Regions from separate parts of the Arthrobacter sp. DMZ02-1R genome, predicted to be linked through region 1. Evidence: riboswitches for the same ligand, from Rfam matches in the RefSeq annotation. Region 1 holds a riboswitch; the other holds the start of a gene.

Region 1 (3,224 bases):
TTTCCAGGCGATCGAGGACGCAGACCGCAACGGCGAGCTCCTGCCCGTGCTCGAACTGCTTTACGACAGCGACGGTTCGGTCCAGGACGTGGCCACGAAGCTGCACTTGCACCGCAGCAGCATCTACAACCGGTTGGCCAGGGTCCGCCAGCTCATCGGCGCTGATCCGATGAATGGCGCTATCCGGCTCGAACTCCATGCAACGCTCAAAGCGCGCCGCTGGGCGGGGCGCCCGCGGATTTGAGGTTGCGCCGGTTACCGCTTGAACGGCCTCAGCTGAAGGCTGCAGCGCCAGCGGTCCGGGCGTCGTTGGACTGATGCGGTCCGGGTGCTCCTGCAGCACCGCCCGTGCCACACGACGGAAGAGGTTCGATGCTGTCCCATCCTCACTGCAGGACCCCGCTTGCAGCGTCCAAAACCGAACCGAGATCCACGCCTGGTTGGGTGGGCTGCGGGGAAGCCGTCGGTGCGCTGCTCGGCTTCACTGGCGGCTTCGGCTTCGATTGACCAGGTGGCGTGTGCGAGTACGGGTCGGTCGGGGTGGGCGTCGGTGAGGGCGGGTCGGTGGGGGTCGGTGAGGACGGGTCGGTTGGGGCCGGGGTCGGGGTGACCGTGACCGGCGGAGCCGGGCTGGGAACCGGAGCAGGTTGAGCCGGCGTGGGAGCGGCCGGCACCGGAGCAAGGCTTGGGGGCAGCGCTGATGGGACTACAGAGGGAACCCGAATGGAGATTGATGGTGCCCCCGCGCTCGACGGCTTGACGGCGACGGGCGCTTGCTGCGGCCCTTGCGCTGGATCCGCCGTGGTCTGACCGGCCTTTGCGGCCGGGGCGTTTGCCGAGGGTGAAGCTGTTGCGTCGGGGGAGACGCTCGCCACAGTGGAAGGGACGTCGGGCTGTACGGAGCTTTGGCTGTCCGCGTCCTTGGCGCGGGTTTCCTGGCCGAAGAAGGGCAACTCAAGGGCATGGCCCAAGGATCCGGCGGTCAACAAGATGCCGAGGGCTCCGGCCACTACTGCCATTCGGTTGCTCATGGTCCGGATGGTCGCAGCCTTCTTCAGGACGGCATGGGGTTCGCGGTTGAACGACGATCCGGCGAAGGACGCCGGAGCGAAGCCTGCACGGGTAGCCGTTGGAAGGGCGGTTGTGGGTGCCTTCTGGGTTTCGGCGGGGGGTGCAACGGTCGGGATGGCCGTGGTGGCGGGTTCCGGTTCGGCGGGGGCCGCCGTCGTTGTTGCCACTATCGGGATGGCTGCGGTGGCTGGTTCCGGGGCGGTGGCGGGTTCCACCGTTGCGGGTGCCGCGGCCGGAAGGTTCGCGGTCTCGCTGGCTTGGGCTGCCCGCTTCCGCTCGGCCGCGCGGGCGGCCGCTCGCGTGGTGGGCGTCGTCGTCGGGTTCGTCGGGGTGGTGGGTGCCGGCGTCGAAATTTCGGAAGCCGGTTCAGGGACGAACGGTCCGCTGTCTTGGGCCCGACGGCGTCCGGTCGGTTTGGTGCGCTCGCGCGCCACTTGGGCACGGCGAGGCTGATCCATGGTTGGGGACATGGTGATTGCCTCTCAACGCCTCCGAGGTTAGCTGTCGGGTTCGGACGAGGCCGTCCGGCCGCGCATGGCGGCTTCACCCCAAGGACCTGTGGAGAAGTAGGCCCGGAGACTCTGGGTCCCCCGTCTCTGCCGCTAATCTAGCGGAATCCGGGTTGCGGCAGAGCTCGGCGTCAGCCCGGAAGCGACCCAGCTGGGGATTGGGTCGCCCCTCGACCGTACAACAGCCGGCCAGAAATGTCACATTTAGATAACGGGCCGGGCGACCGGTATTCCGCTGGGATTTTCGCCCAGCGATCTAGTCCCGCGACGCTCCAGCCTGCCCGGCGATGAGTCCGGCGACGTGTTCGGCGTCCCGGCCGACCCCACCCACGAGGCCCGAGGTCAGTCCGTATTGGAATGGCATGCCCACGAAGAACAGCCCCGGCAGTTGCTCCACGGCTCCCCGGCAGGTAAGCGGCCAGCCGTCCTCGTCCGCCGGAAGTCCTTGGATCCAGGCAAAGTGCGGTTGATAGCCGGTAGCCCAGATCACGGTGGAGACAGGGAGTGTTTGGCCATCGTCCAGGAGCGGCTGGCCCCCACGGGTGCCCGTCAGGCGTGGCAGGCGGGTGACTCCCGCGGCGTCGAGCTCTTTCGTGGACGCCCGGATCAGCGGCGCGCCGTGCTTGGTGAAGCCGACCGCAACTTTGCGGCCGATAGGAGTGGATCGGTTCATCACGTTGTGGATGAAGAGCCACCAAAGCCCCCCGGCGTATCGCGTCACAGGACCCGGAACGTGGAACGGGGGAGTTCCGGCGACGTAGGTGCGGTGGCTGGATGCGAGCTCCAGGGCAATTTCGACGCCGGATGTGCCGGAGCCGACCACCAGGACATCTCCGGGCGGAACCGAGTCCGGGTTGGCGTACCCCGCGCCGTGCAGTTGGTGAATGCCCGGGTCCAAGGCCTCTGCGAAGGCTGGAATCCTTGGGCGGGCATTCGGGCCTGTTGCAACAACCACGTTCTTGGCCAGGATCGGTCCGGAGCTTGACTGGACTCGGTATCGCCCGTCGTCGCGCTCGATTCCGGTCACCTGGACGCCATGACGCACCGGGAGGTTCCAGTTACCGGCGTACGCCTCGAGGTATTCGGCCATGGCGTCTTTGCTGGGAAAGGTGCCCCGGTTGGCGGGGAAGGGCAGGCCGGGCAGGGAGTCGTGCTGCGCAGGGGTGAAGAGCCGCAAGGAATCCCAGCGGTTCCGCCACACATCGCCTGTGCGGGCATGTGAATCCAGGATGAGGAAGTCTTGCCCTTGTTTCTTCAGATGGAATCCGGTGGCGAGCCCGGCCTGTCCGGCGCCGATAACCGCGGTGTCTACTTGCTCAACGTTCATGTCCATCGCGAAGCCTCCTGAGGTGTGCCAGCTTGACTAGAATAGCATTCTAGTCATTGGAATGCTATTCTTTTTTTCGTGGAGATTCGGCATAACGACAGGCGGGTGGCTCAAGCTGTCGCCACCAAAGCTGCGGTGGTCGAGGCCGCCAAGGAACTGTTTCTGAGCAGGGGATACGTGGCCACCACTATCGGGGCAGTTGCCGAGCAGGCTGGCGTGGCTATCCAGACCATTTACAACTCGGTGGGCAACAAGGCGGCGCTACTCTCGGCCGTGGTCGACGCTACGGCTGCCGGTCCGGAGGCGCCCCGCTCCGT
Region 2 (3,224 bases), 1.3 Mb from region 1:
GCGCCGCCCCTGGATTTGGGGTGGACGTGGTCAATTGTGTGGGCTGTTTTCCCGCAATAGGCGCAACGGTGACCGTCGCGGCGCAAGACGCCGCGGCGTGTGACCGCCGTGATCGCGTTGTACCTCGGCCGGATGTAGCGATTGAGCAGAATCACGGAGGGACGTCCGAGAATCTCCTGTGGCCCGACGACAGGCTCGTCGCCTTCTGCCACTACGCTCGCTTTTCCGGTGAGCACAAGGACCAGCGCCCGGCGGAAGGTTACTACCGCCAGCGGTTCATATCCAGCATTCAGAACGAGTGTGCGCATGCACGTACCTCTTCACGGCCGCACCCGTCAGGGGCGCGAGGGCCGGCTGCCCTCTGCATGTACGGGCTGTGGATCGACATCACAAGAGTAAACACGCGGAGGCCGGATCAACGAATCCGTGGGTGGGATCCGGCACTGTGTCGGGCAAAGTTCATGTACCGGACACGTGGCGGGAACCTTCAACTGTCCGGGGGCAACGGCTGTTGACGCTGCCGCGGGCACGGAATCGTCCTCAGCAGACGGTGGTCACAAGTTGTGGCACATGCTGGTTAAAACAGAACATCCCCGCGGGCGGACCAGCGGGGATGTTCTTGTGAAACTGTTTAGCAGAAGCTATTTAGCCACCAACGTGGATGTAGACCGGACCGGAGCCGATGTTCACGCTGTACAAAGCAGTGGTGCCACCGTTCCAACCGCCGTGGACGGCCATGCCGTTACCGACGTAAACAGCGATGTGGGCCTTGCCCATGCCGCCATTCTGGTAGTAAACGAGGTCACCCGGCTGTGCTTCAGCAGCACTGACCGTGCGGCCGAGGGACATGTAGTCTGCCGGCCAACCGTGGAAGTTGATGCCAACAGCGGCCAGGGAGTTCGAAACGAGGGCGGTGCAGTCCTGGGCAACGCCAAGCTGCGCGTAAGCTGCGGCCGCAATTGCTGCGCCCTTGCCGCTGGCAACCTTCGCGGCGGGGGATACAGCGGCGGAAACAGAGAGCGTTCCGGCGCCCGTAGCGGCCTTGGGAGCGGCAACAGCTTCCTGGACGGCAACCGGAGCTTCGACAACCGGAGCAGCCGCCGTGGAAACAGCCGGACGTTCGTACTTGATGGCGACGGAGGAGTCGGCCGCAATACTGGCTTGGGCGATGGACTGGACTTCCAGGGTGGAGGTCGCAGTGGACTCGCGGGGGACATTGGTTTCGGCAGCGTTGGCCGCGATACCGCTAGTGAGAACCAGACCGGACGCAGCGGCGATAACTGCTGCCTGACGGCCTACACCACCGGCGTTGCTGCCGACGGTCTTAGCGATGACGGCAAGCGAGTTGGTCTTGGTGACCGCGGCGCGGTGGCGCGCAAGAGTAGTGCGTGAAGACACGTTAAGAGGCCTCTCCCTATGCCCGCGAGGTAAGCTGTCGGATTCGGATGGGAGTCATCCGGCCGCAATGCTTCCGGTAGGAAACAAATGCGACTTAACCCCAAGGCCATCGATGAAGATGACCAAAAGTGGGTCCCCCGCCTCTGCCAGACGATGTTTTGCGAACGGAACCTCAGGCAGTGGCAGAGCTAGGCAATCCACCCGAGTGCATCAACTCTCTAAAAGTTGATGCGAGTTAGACGCTACAGGAGTTTTGGCTGAATGTCACATTCAGGTCACGGAGCGTGACAAGCATGCGAGAGACGTCCATCGGATTGGCTACAGCCAGCCCAGGGGATCAACGACGTCGCCGTTGACCATGACTTCAAAATGGAGGTGGCAGCCGGTGGAGGCGCCAGTGGTGCCGCTCAAAGCGACGACGTCGCCGCGGTTGACTGTTTGGCCCACCTGGACGCTGAACGAGGACAAGTGGTTGTACGTGGTCTCCAGGCCGTTGCCGTGGTCCACCACAATTCGGTTTCCACCGCCATACGGGTGCCAGCCCGCAAACGTGACCTTGCCGGCCGCAGCCGCATGTACCTGGGTGCCGCACTGGGCCACGAAGTCCTGGCCACGGTGGAACTCCCCTAGGCCTCCCGTAATGGGGTTCACGCGGTAGCCGAACGGCGAGGCCGTGGTGAGGGTGTCCAGCGGAGCCCCCAGCGTGCCCTTCGAGGACGACGTCTTGATGCTGCCGACCGACTGCGCGCTCAGGAGCTGCTTGAGTTTGCTATCAGGATCCGCCGTAGTGGAAACGGCAGCTCGGCTGAAGTCGATGGTGGCATTGGCCGCAGCGGGAATCTCGGCCTGCGTCCCCGCCGAAGCCGCGGAAGCCTGGTTCGATTCCGCGGCGGCCGTCAATGCGCCGGTACCCGGCATGGCCACCGTCAGGATGAGGCCCGTGGCGGCGAGGGCCACACCGGCCTTCTGTCCCGCACCGCTCGCGGCGGCGAAATCGGCTATTTGCCGCAAGGGGCCCTTGCGCCGGCGCACTTCGCGATGCGGATCGCGGGGCCGATCGTGCGCAACGACCTGCATGGTCCGCAGCTCAGCAGTAGGACCGGACGCGCGTCTGCGGCCCCTGGTGTTCTGCGTGGTCAAAGTGTTCCTCTCTGGCAAGCCTGCGAAGTTAGCTGTCGGATTCGGGTCAGAGAGTGCATGGACCCGGTCCGCGTGGAGGGCGCGAAGCACAGAGGGATCCCCGGAAAGGCCCTGCGCTTTGTTGCACATCCGCTGCGGACTTCACCCCAAGGCTGTCTTTCGACCGCCGCTGGTGGTTCCCCCGCTTCTGCCAGTGAATGGACTAATCCACCTGATCCGCTGGCAGAACTCGGCTTCGGATCAGGTAACGCTTTGGTATCGGCGCCAGTAGTAAACTATAGGGGATTAACCCCCGCAGTAATAATTCCGTTATCTTTGCCGATCGCTTTGCCGAAAGCGCTATGAGACCGTGACAAACACGTGCGAGGCCACCTCAGGCGGCAGCTCCAAGGCACCGTCGATATTGGGCACGCGAACGGAGATGTACTCCCCCACACGCTCCAGGGAAACCCTGGCTCCGGGGCGGATTCCGCCTTCGTCCAGCTGCACCAACAGCTCCGGTTCCACCTGGATCGGTTCAGCCAACCGGCTGACAATGACCCGGTTGTCCGGTGAGTATTCGTTCATCGCTTCAAGAAGGTTGACCACGCCATCCGTAAAGGGGTGAGACGCAACTCCGCCCAGGGCTTCGAGTCCTGGAATGGGGTTGCCGTAGGGAGATTCCGTGGGGTGGTCCAGGAGCTCAT

The links. Region 1 has a riboswitch for cyclic di-AMP ahead of AC3ANQ_RS01135 (hypothetical protein). Riboswitches for the same ligand answer to the same signal wherever they lie in the genome.
Region 2: it holds a riboswitch for cyclic di-AMP, as region 1 does, so the genes downstream of both, AC3ANQ_RS18210 (NlpC/P60 family protein) here and AC3ANQ_RS01135 (hypothetical protein) in region 1, are expected to answer to the same signal.

The regions. Positions count from the first base shown of each region.
Region 1 covers NZ_CM173230.1:246,593-249,816, forward strand. Annotated here, with positions in the region: gene AC3ANQ_RS01130 (PucR family transcriptional regulator) at 1-244, shown strand, start outside; gene AC3ANQ_RS01135 (hypothetical protein) at 387-1,541, opposite strand; cyclic di-AMP (ydaO/yuaA leader) riboswitch at 1,544-1,694, opposite strand; gene AC3ANQ_RS01140 (flavin-containing monooxygenase) at 1,837-2,913, opposite strand; gene AC3ANQ_RS01145 (TetR/AcrR family transcriptional regulator) at 2,986-3,224, shown strand, end outside.
Region 2 covers NZ_CM173230.1:3,833,941-3,837,164, forward strand. Annotated here, with positions in the region: gene AC3ANQ_RS18205 (HNH endonuclease) at 1-308, opposite strand, end outside; gene AC3ANQ_RS18210 (NlpC/P60 family protein) at 646-1,398, opposite strand; cyclic di-AMP (ydaO/yuaA leader) riboswitch at 1,404-1,571, opposite strand; gene AC3ANQ_RS18215 (M23 family metallopeptidase) at 1,717-2,538, opposite strand; cyclic di-AMP (ydaO/yuaA leader) riboswitch at 2,541-2,752, opposite strand; gene AC3ANQ_RS18220 (iron-dependent transcriptional repressor DtxR) at 2,878-3,224, opposite strand, start outside.